3 regions of the Streptomyces sp. NBC_01551 genome follow, and region 2 is predicted to be linked to each of the others. Evidence: riboswitches for the same ligand, from Rfam matches in the RefSeq annotation. Region 2 holds a riboswitch; each other region holds the start of a gene.

Region 1 (3,249 bases), 1.6 Mb from region 2:
CGTGTACGGGAGGACGGTGAAGCCCTCGTCCACCAGCGTCTCCGCCGCGTCCAGCAGCTCCACGCCGTCGGGAAGGAGGGTCCGCTCGTCGGCGACCACCTCCAGCTTGACCCAGTCCGTGCCCAGCGCCTCCCGCGCGAGCCGCGCCGTCAGCACCGCCTCGCCCGCCGTGAAGCAGCCCGCCGTGTTGGGCAGGACCGCGATGCCGAGCCGGGTCAGGACCGACAGGACCGAGCCCTGCACTGTCGGGTCCAGCCGGCGCATCGCGACCGTCGTCAGCTCCGTCCCGGAGGCCACCAGTGCGCGCTCCAGGACGTCGAGGCTCGGCGCCCCGCCGGTCCCCATGATCAGACGGGAGGAGAAGCTCCGGCCGCCCAGCTCGAAGACGTCGTCGGCCATCACGCTCAGCCTCCCTGCACGGCGGTCAGGATCTCGACCCGGTCGCCCTCGCCGACCGGGGTGGCCGGCCACTGGCCGCGCGGGACGACGGTCTCGTTCAGCGCGGCCGCGACACCGGCCGGCGCCGCGGTCAGGGTGGCGACCACCGCGTCCAGGGTGGTGCCGGCCGCGACCTCGCGCGGCTCGCCGTTGACGGAGATGGTCATGCGTACGACTCCTGACGTGCCGGGGTGAAACGACGCGGGGTGAAGGGGCGGGCGATCTCCGGTACGACGCCGGTGGTCAGCAGCTCCGCCATCACCTCGCCGGTGATCGGGGTCAGCAGCACCCCGTTGCGGTAGTGCCCGGTGGCCAGGTGCAGACCGGGCAGATCGGTCGGCCCGAGCAGCGGGGCGTTGTCGGGAGAACCGGGACGGAGCCCGGCGCGGGTCTCGGTCAGCGGGAGTTCGGTGATGCCGGGAACCAACTCGTGGGCGTCGCGCAGCAGCTCGTACACCCCGCCCGCGGTGACCGTCGTGTCCCAGCCGAGTTCCTCGCTGGTGGCGCCGACGACGAGTTCGCCGTTCTCGCGCGGGACCAGGTACACGTGGCTGCCGCGCACGACGGCCCGTACGGTCCGGGACAGGAACGGCCCGTACCCGGGCGGCACGGTCAGCCGCAGCACCTGCCCCTTCACCGGCCTTACCGGAGCCGCCACCTCCGGCGGTACGCCGGCCAGCCGGCCGCTGAGCGACCCCGCGGCCAGCACCACCTGGTCGGCGCGCGGTTCCGTACCGTCGTCGAGCCGTACCCCGACGGCCCGGTCGGCGGCGGTGAGCAGCCGCTCCGCGCTCGCCCGGCGGATCTCCACCCCGGCGCGCTCGCAGGCCGCCAGCAGCGCGGCCGCCAGCCGGCGCGGGTCGACCTGGTGGTCGCCGTCCACGCGCAGGCCGCCGCGGACGCCCGGGGCCAGCATCGGCTCCAGGCGGCGGCACTCGCGGCCGGTGAGCCACTCGGACTCCAGGCCGCAGCGGCGCTGGAGCGCGTGCAGCTCGCGCAGGTGGAGCCGGTCGTCGGCGTCGAGGGCCACGGCGAGGGTGCCGCAGGCGCGGTAGCCGATGTCCATCCCGCCGCTGGCGTCGGCCAGTTCGGCGGCGAACTCCGGGTAGCGGGCGGCGGAGGCGAGGTTCAGCCCGAGCAGGGTCTCCTCGCCGTAGTGCAGTTCGGTGACGGCGGCGAGCATGCCGGCCGCGACCTGGGCGGCGCCGCCGCCGGGTGCCGGGTCGACGAGTGCGGTGCGCAGCCCGCGCCGGGCCGCCTGCCAGGCTGTGACCAGGCCGATGATGCCGCCCCCGATGACGAGGACGTCGGATCCCGTGTCGGATTTGTTCCGAGATGAGTGCATGGGCGTCCAGCCCCTCCCTTCGCCGGCATGACCCGGATCAGGTTCGTACGGTCGGAGGCCGTCCAGCCTCCCTCTCAGTCCGGTGCGCCCGGACTCCCGCGATAGGTACGGTGGCCAGACTAACCCCGGCGTCGGTGCCGGGTAAGGCTGCCTTCCCCGGCCACTATTCCTGACGGAGTGTCAGATGATTAGGGTGGGCTGGATGAGCGAGCAGACGGAACAGACTCAGAGCGGTGTCGTCATCGTCGGTGCCGGAATGGCCGGGGTGCAGACGGCCGTCGCACTGCGGGAGCGGGGATGGACCGGCCCCGTGACCCTGCTGGGCGCCGAGCCGCACCAGCCGTACGACCGACCGCCGCTGTCGAAGGCGGTGCTGCTCGGCAAGGCCGAGGATTCCGCGTTCGACGTGGACTTCGAGGGCCTCGGCATCGAGCTGCGGCTCGGCGTGGAGGTCACCGGGCTGCGGGCCGCCGAGCGCGAGCTGGACACCGAGGCGGGCCCGGTCCCGTACGAGGTGCTCGTGCTGGCGACGGGCGCGGAGCCGCTGACGCTGCCCGGGTCGGAGGGGATCCCCGGCGTGCACCTGCTGCGCACGCTGGACGACGCGGCGCGGCTGCGGCCGGTGCTGGCGGCGGCGCCGGCGACCGTGGTCGTGGGGGCCGGCTGGATCGGGGCGGAGTTCGCCACGGCCGCGCGGGAGGCGGGCTGCGAGGTGACGGTCGTCGAGGCGGCGGACCGGGTGCTCGCGGGCGCGCTGCCGGCGGAGGTCGCGGCTCCGATGGCGCGGTGGTACGAGGAGGCGGGGGCCTCGCTGCTGACCGGCGCGCGGGTGGCCTCGGTGGAGGCGGGCCGGGTCGCGCTGGCCGACGGGCGCTCGCTGGAGGCGGGCGCGGTGGTCGTCGGCATCGGGGCCCGCCCCGCGACGCGCTGGCTCGCGGGCTCGGGCGTCGAGCTGGGCCCGGACGGCTCGGTCACGGCGGACGCGTACCTGCGGACGTCCCTGCCGGGGGTCTGGGCGGTGGGCGACTGCGCCTCGTTCCCGTCGGCCCGCTACGGGGAGCGCCTCCTGGTCCACCACTGGGACAACGCCCTTCAGGGCCCTCGCTCCGTCGCGGCGAACATCCTGGCGGGGGAGCCGGCCCAGGTCTACGACCCGGTGCCGTACTTCTGGTCGGAGCAGTTCGGCCGTTTCGTGCAGTACGCCGGGTACCACGGCGGGGCGGACGAGCTGATCTGGCGCGGCGACCCGGCCGACCCCGCCTGGTCGGTGTGCTGGCTCCGGGGCGGAGCCCTGGTGGCGATCCTCGCGGTGGGCCGCCCCCGCGACCTGGCCCAGGCCCGCCGCCTGATCGAATCGGCCACGCCCGTCTCCCCGGCCGCCCTGTCGGACCCGTCCACCCCCGTCAAATCCGCCACCCTCTGACCCGCCCGGGCTGAGCCCACGGGGCCGGAAGACCCGGCCCCGC
Region 2 (3,249 bases):
TCAGGTCACCACCGTGCTCACGGCGGATGTCCTGGGAGATCTTCATCGAGCAGAACTTCGGGCCGCACATGGAGCAGAAGTGCGCGGTCTTCGCCGGCTCGGCCGGGAGCGTCTCGTCGTGGAACTCGCGGGCCGTGTCCGGGTCGAGGGCCAGGTTGAACTGGTCCTCCCAGCGGAACTCGAACCGCGCGTCCGAGAGGGCGTCGTCCCACTCCTGCGCGCCCGGGTGCCCCTTGGCCAGGTCCGCCGCGTGCGCGGCGATCTTGTACGTGATGACGCCGGTCTTCACGTCGTCGCGGTTCGGCAGGCCCAGGTGCTCCTTGGGCGTGACGTAGCAGAGCATCGCGGTGCCCCACCAGGCGATCATCGCGGCGCCGATGCCCGAGGTGATGTGGTCGTACGCGGGCGCGACGTCCGTGGTCAGCGGGCCGAGCGTGTAGAACGGCGCCTCCTCGCAGATCTCCTGCTGGAGGTCGATGTTCTCCTTGATCTTGTGCATCGGGACGTGGCCCGGGCCCTCGATCATGGTCTGCACGTTGTGGCGCTTGGCGATCGTGTTCAGCTCGCCCAGCGTCTTCAGCTCCGCGAACTGCGCCGCGTCGTTGGCGTCCGCGATGGAGCCGGGGCGCAGGCCGTCGCCCAGCGAGTACGTGACGTCGTACGTCGCGAGGATCTCGCAGAGCTCCTCGAAGTTCGTGTAGAGGAAGTTCTCCTTGTGGTGCGCCAGGCACCACGCGGCCATGATCGAGCCACCGCGCGAGACGATGCCGGTCTTGCGACGGGCGGTCAGCGGCACGTACGGGAGCAGCACGCCGGCGTGGACCGTCATGTAGTCGACGCCCTGCTCGGCCTGCTCGATGACCGTGTCCTTGTAGATCTCCCAGGTCAGCTCCTCGGCCCGGCCGTCGACCTTCTCCAGCGCCTGGTAGAGCGGCACGGTGCCGATCGGCACGGGCGAGTTGCGCAGCACCCACTCGCGGGTGGTGTGGATGTTGCGGCCGGTGGAGAGGTCCATGACCGTGTCGGCGCCCCACTTGGTCGCCCAGGTCATCTTGTCGACCTCCTCCTCGATGGAGGAGGTGACGGCGGAGTTGCCGATGTTCGCGTTGACCTTCACCAGGAACTTCTTGCCGATGATCATCGGCTCGATCTCCGGGTGGTTCACGTTCGCCGGGAGCACCGCGCGGCCGGCGGCGATCTCCTCGCGGACGACCTCGGGGGAGACGTTCTCGCGGATCGCGACGTACTCCATCTCCGGGGTGATCTCACCGCGGCGGGCGTACGCGAGCTGCGTGACGGCGGCGCCGCCGCGGCCCCGGCGGGGCTGGCGGGGGCGGCCCGGGAAGACCGCGTCGAGGTTCTTGAGGCCACCGCGCGGCGAGGTGTGCTTGATGCCGTCGTCCTCGGGGCGCACGGGACGGCCCGCGTACTCCTCGGTGTCGCCGCGGCTGATGATCCAGTTCTCGCGCAGCGGCGCGAGGCCCCGGCGCACGTCGGTCTCGATCTGCGGGTCGGTGTACGGCCCGGACGTGTCGTAGAGCCTCACGTCCTTGCCGTTGGTGAGGTGGACCTGGCGGACCGGCACCCGGATGTCGGGGCGGGAGCCCGCGACGTAGCCCTTGTGCCAGCCCGGCTGGCGCTCGGTCTGGCCGTCGGCGTCCTGGCTGACGGCAGGCGTGCGTGCGTCCTGAATGGTCATGAGACCTATCTCCCTACGCCGGCATTACCCGGTAACAGGTTCGGCGGTCGGCGCAGCCTCTTCCCGTATGCGTCTGTCGACGCGCCTACGGTGATCAGCGCCCTCTCAGCCCGGTGCTCCGAGCTCCCGCGTTGTGCAAAGGTGCCCCCACGCTAGCGTCATCTATGGCGTGCTGAACAGTGGGCCCCCTCATCTCTTGCGATGATCAGGCAGTGACGTCCTCGCCGCAGCCCCCCATCCAGCACGCCGAACCCGCCGACCACTCGGGCCACTCGCACTCCGGTCCGGGGCACGGCCACGGGCATTCCCACAGCCACAGCCACGGCCCGGCGGCCCCTGTCTCGAAGCACCTGCGCAAGGTCATCGCGGCCGTGCTGATCCCCTTCGCCACCGCCGTCGTCGTCGGCCTGGTGGTGCTCTGGCCGGGCGGCGCTCCCGCGCACGAGCGCTCCGGTGTGGGGTTCGACCGGCAGACCCAGCAGGGCAAGGTCGTCTCCCTGGAGCAGGTCGACTGCAAGTCCGTGAACGCCGGGCAGGTGCCCTCCACGCCCAACCCCTCCACCCCCGAGGGGCGTGAGGCCCAGGCCGCGCAGACCGGCGAGTGCAAGAAGGCCACCATCGAGGTGGGCACCGGCCCGGAGAAGGGCCGGACCTTCGTCGAGATCGTCCAGCCCGGCGCACCGCGCCAGTTGGAGGACGGCCAGGGGGTGGTGGTGGCGTACGCGCCGGACGCGCCCCGGGACCTCCAGTACTCCGTGATCGACGTGAACCGCAAGCTCCCGATGGCGGTCCTGGCCGGCATCTTCGCCGTGGCGGTCGTCCTGGTCGGCCGGATGCGCGGCTTGTTCGCGCTGATCGCGCTCGCCGTCAGCTTCGCGGTGCTGACCCTCTTCATCCTCCCGGCGATCCTGCAGGGCTCGAATCCGCTGGTCGTCGCGGTCATCGGGGCCAGTGCCATCATGCTGATCGCGCTCTACATGTGCCACGGGCTGACCGCCCGCACCTCGGTCGCGGTCCTCGGCACGCTCGTCTCGCTGCTGCTCATCGGGCTGCTGGGCTCGGGGTTCATCGACTGGGCGTTCCTCAGCGGGAACACCGACGACAACACCGGGCTGATCCACGGGCTCTACCCGAACATCGACATGAGCGGTCTGCTGCTCGCGGGCGTCATCATCGGATCGCTGGGCGTCCTCGACGATGTGACGGTCACGCAGACGTCGGCGGTCTGGGAACTCCGCCAGGCCGACCCGACGATGGGGCCGCGCGCCCTGTACCGGGCGGGCATCCGGATCGGACGCGACCACATCGCGTCGGTCGTCAACACCCTGGTCCTGGCCTACGCGGGCGCGGCGCTTCCGCTGCTGCTGCTGTTCTCCATCGCCAACAGCAGCATGGGTTCGGTGGCCAACAGCGAGCTCGTCGCGGAGGAGATCGTACGGACGCTCGTGGGTTCGATCGGGCTGGTGGCCTCGGTCCCGGTGACAACGGCGCTGGCCGCGCTGGTGGTTTCCGCCGACCGGCCGGGTCTCCCGGACGCCGCGCCGGCCTCG
Region 3 (3,249 bases), 1.7 Mb from region 2:
TCACGGCGTAGTTGAAGAAGACGTGGGCGAGCAGGATCGCCCACACGGTGGTGTCGAGCCGGACGCCCCACACCTCGTCCAGCAGTCCGCCCCGTCCGACCAGCGCGAGGAAGGCGGTGCCGACGACCACGGTCGGCAGTACGAACGGAACGGTGACCACCGCCCGCAGCAGCTGCTTGCCGGGGAACTCGAAGCGCGCGAACACGTACGCGCCGGGGAGCGCGATCACCAGCGTGAGCACGGTGGACGCGAGCGCCTGCCAGGTGGTGAACCAGAGGACGTCGGCGATGTCGGGCTGCGTCAGCACCTCGCCGATGCGGCCGAACTGCCAGCCGTCCTGCGTCTTGAGCCCGCGCCCGACGATCGCGGCGACGGGGTAGGCGAAGAACAGCCCGAAGAAGACGAGCGGGACGGCCATCAGGGCGAGCCTGACGGCCGTGGCCCGCACGGTCTCCTTCGGGCTCTTCCGTACTACTTCACGACGAGCGAGGACCATGCCTTGACCCACTGGTCACGGTTCTTGGCGATGGTCTGCGGGGCCACGTTCTCCGGCTTCTCGATGACCACGCCGTGCTGCGTGAACAGCTCCGGCAGCTTCGCGTCCTTGACCACCGGGTTCACGAACATCTGGAGCGGCATGTCTTCCTGGAACTTCTTGCTCACCAGGAAGTCGAGGAGCGCCTTGCCGCCCTCCTCGTTCTTCGCACCCTTGAGCAGGCCCGCGAACTCGACCTGACGGAAGCAGGTGCCGGTGGAGACGCCCGTGGGGGCCTCGGCCGGCTTCGGCTCGCCGTACAGGACCTCGACCGGCGGGCTGGAGGCGTAGGAGACGACCAGCGGGCGGTCGCCCTTGGCCTTCTTGCCGCCCGCGGAGCCGGAGAAGCGCTCGTTGTAGGCCTGCTCCCAGCCGTCGACGACCTCGACGCCGTTGGCCTTGAGCTTGCTCCAGTAGTCCTTCCAGCCGTCCTCGCCGTACTTGCCGACGGAGGCGAGCAGGAAGCCGAGGCCCGGCGACGAGGTCGCGGCGTTCTCGGTGACCAGCAGGTTCTTGTACTCCGGCTTGATCAGGTCGTCCAGCGTCTGCGGCGGGGCGAGCTTCTTGTCCGCGAAGTACTGCTTGTCGTAGTTGACGCAGATGTCGCCGGAGTCGACCGGGGTGACCCGGTGCTCCTTGTCGAGCACGTACTCCGGCTTGACCTCGCCGAGGCCCTTGGCCTCGTACGGCGTGAAGATGCCGTTGTCGAGGGCGCGCGAGAGGAGCGTGTTGTCGACGCCGAAGAAGACGTCGCCGCGCGGGGAGCCCTTCGTCAGGATCTCCTGGTTCAGCGCCGCGCCGGCGTCGCCGGACTTCAGCACCTTCACGGTGTAGCCGCTCTGCTGCTCGAACTCCTTGAGGACCGTGTCGGTCACGTTGAAGGAGTCGTGCGAGACGAGGGTGACGGTCTTGGACTTGGGGGCGTCGCTCGCGCCCGCCGGCTTGTCCTTGGCGTCACCGCCGCCGCAGGCGCTGAGCGTGGTGACGCCGATCGCGGCCGCGAGCGCGGCACCCGCGATCTTCTTGGTGGTGCTCACTGGTGATTCCTCCTGGGATGTCCAGGAGAAGACGCGGCCATGCCCGGCGCTCTGATCGAGCGGACGCCGGGCATGGCGCAACAGCTTGAGTGATGACCGAACTTCCTACCCCGAATGACCGGGGCGAGGTTCAGAGGGTCTGCGGATGACGGTCCCGCACTCTCAGCGCTGTGGCGCTCCCCTGTCGGAATATGCAATTGGTTCGGCCACAGGGTACCCCGTGGCCGAATAGGGCCGATCGCGGCCGGAATCTAGCGCTCCGAGGCCGCCAGCTGGCCGCACGCGCCGTCGATTTCCTGGCCGCGGGTGTCCCGTACGGTCACCGGCACGCCGTGGCGGGCGATGGCCTCGACGAACGCGCGCTCGTCCTCGGGGCGCGAGGCGGTCCACTTGGAGCCCGGGGTCGGGTTCAGCGGGATGAGGTTGACGTGGACCCGCTTGCCCTTGAGCAGCTTGCCCAGCAGGTCACCGCGCCAGGCCTGGTCGTTGATGTCGCGGATCAGGGCGTACTCGATGGAGATCCGCCGGCCGGACTTCTCCGCGTACTCCCAGGCCGCGTCCAGCACCTCGCGGACGTTCCAGCGGGTGTTCACGGGCACCAGGGTGTCGCGCAGCTCGTCGTCCGGGGCGTGCAGCGAGACGGCGAGGCGGCACTTGAAGCCCTCGTCGGCGAAGCGCAGCATGGCCGGGACCAGGCCGACGGTGGAGACGGTGATGCCGCGCTGCGACAGGCCGAGGCCGTCGGGCTCGGGGTCGGTCAGGCGGCGGATGGCGCCGACGACGCGGTTGTAGTTCGCCAGCGGCTCGCCCATGCCCATGAAGACGATGTTCGACAGCCGGGCCGGGCCGCCGGGGACCTCGCCGTCGCGCAGGGCGCGCATGCCGTCGACGATCTGGTGCACGATCTCGGCGGTGGACAGGTTCCGGTCGAGGCCGGCCTGGCCGGTGGCGCAGAACGGGCAGTTCATGCCGCAGCCGGCCTGCGAGGAGATGCACATGGTGACCCGGTCGGGGTAGCGCATCAGCACGGACTCGACGAGCGTGCCGTCGTGCAGCTTCCACAGGGTCTTGCGGGTGGTGTCGTTGTCGCACGAGATGTGCCGCAGGACGTTCATCAGGTCCGGCAGCAGCTCCTGCTGGAGCTTCTCGCGGGAGGCCGCGGGGATGTCCGTCCACTCGGCCGGGTCGTGCGCGTACCGGGCGAAGTAGTGCTGCGAGAGCTGCTTGGCCCGGAACGGCTTCTCACCGATCGCGGCGACCGCCTCGCGGCGCTCGGCCGGGGTCAGGTCGGCCAGGTGCCGGGGCGGCTTCTTCACTCCGCGGGGTGCGACGAAGGTGAGCTCACCCGGAGCGGGACGGGGGGCCATGCGGTACTCCTCAGTGCGACGAGGTGGGGGTCACCCCGCGCGTGCAGGGCCGGTCCGCGGCTCGGCCGCTGGACGGAAAGGGCGCGCCACGCATACGCGGCGCGCCCTCCAGGATAACCCGACCGGGTGCGGTCAGCCGGTGCCGACGAAAGCGGCCAGCAGCAGCCAGACCACCGGGGCGGTCGGCAGCAGGGAGTCCAGCCGGTCCATGATGCCGCCGTGGCCCGGCAGCAGCGTGCCCATGTCCTTGATGCCGAGGTCCCGCTTGATCATCGATTCGCCGAGGTCGCCCAGGGTGGCGCTGACAGCG

What was found. A riboswitch is a leader RNA that binds a small molecule or an ion and turns the genes downstream of it on or off. The one in region 2 is predicted to bind thiamine pyrophosphate.
Region 1: another riboswitch for thiamine pyrophosphate. It lies ahead of thiO (glycine oxidase ThiO); the one in region 2 lies ahead of thiC (phosphomethylpyrimidine synthase ThiC).
Region 3: another riboswitch for thiamine pyrophosphate. It lies ahead of OG982_RS22345 (thiamine ABC transporter substrate binding subunit); the one in region 2 lies ahead of thiC (phosphomethylpyrimidine synthase ThiC).

The regions. Positions count from the first base shown of each region.
Region 1 is NZ_JAPEPX010000001.1:1,582,434-1,585,682, reverse strand. It holds gene OG982_RS07115 (thiazole synthase) at 1-399, opposite strand, end outside; gene thiS (sulfur carrier protein ThiS) at 405-605, opposite strand; gene thiO (glycine oxidase ThiO) at 602-1,783, opposite strand; TPP riboswitch at 1,781-1,893, opposite strand; gene OG982_RS07100 (NAD(P)/FAD-dependent oxidoreductase) at 1,986-3,206, shown strand.
Region 2 is NZ_JAPEPX010000001.1:3,177,596-3,180,844, forward strand. It holds gene thiC (phosphomethylpyrimidine synthase ThiC) at 1-1,699, opposite strand, end outside; TPP riboswitch at 1,693-1,839, opposite strand; gene OG982_RS14195 (YibE/F family protein) at 1,879-3,249, shown strand, end outside.
Region 3 is NZ_JAPEPX010000001.1:4,898,128-4,901,376, reverse strand. It holds gene OG982_RS22350 (iron ABC transporter permease) at 1-418, opposite strand, end outside; gene OG982_RS22345 (thiamine ABC transporter substrate binding subunit) at 472-1,572, opposite strand; TPP riboswitch at 1,657-1,765, opposite strand; gene rlmN (23S rRNA (adenine(2503)-C(2))-methyltransferase RlmN) at 1,824-2,939, opposite strand; gene OG982_RS22335 (phosphatidate cytidylyltransferase) at 3,072-3,249, opposite strand, start outside.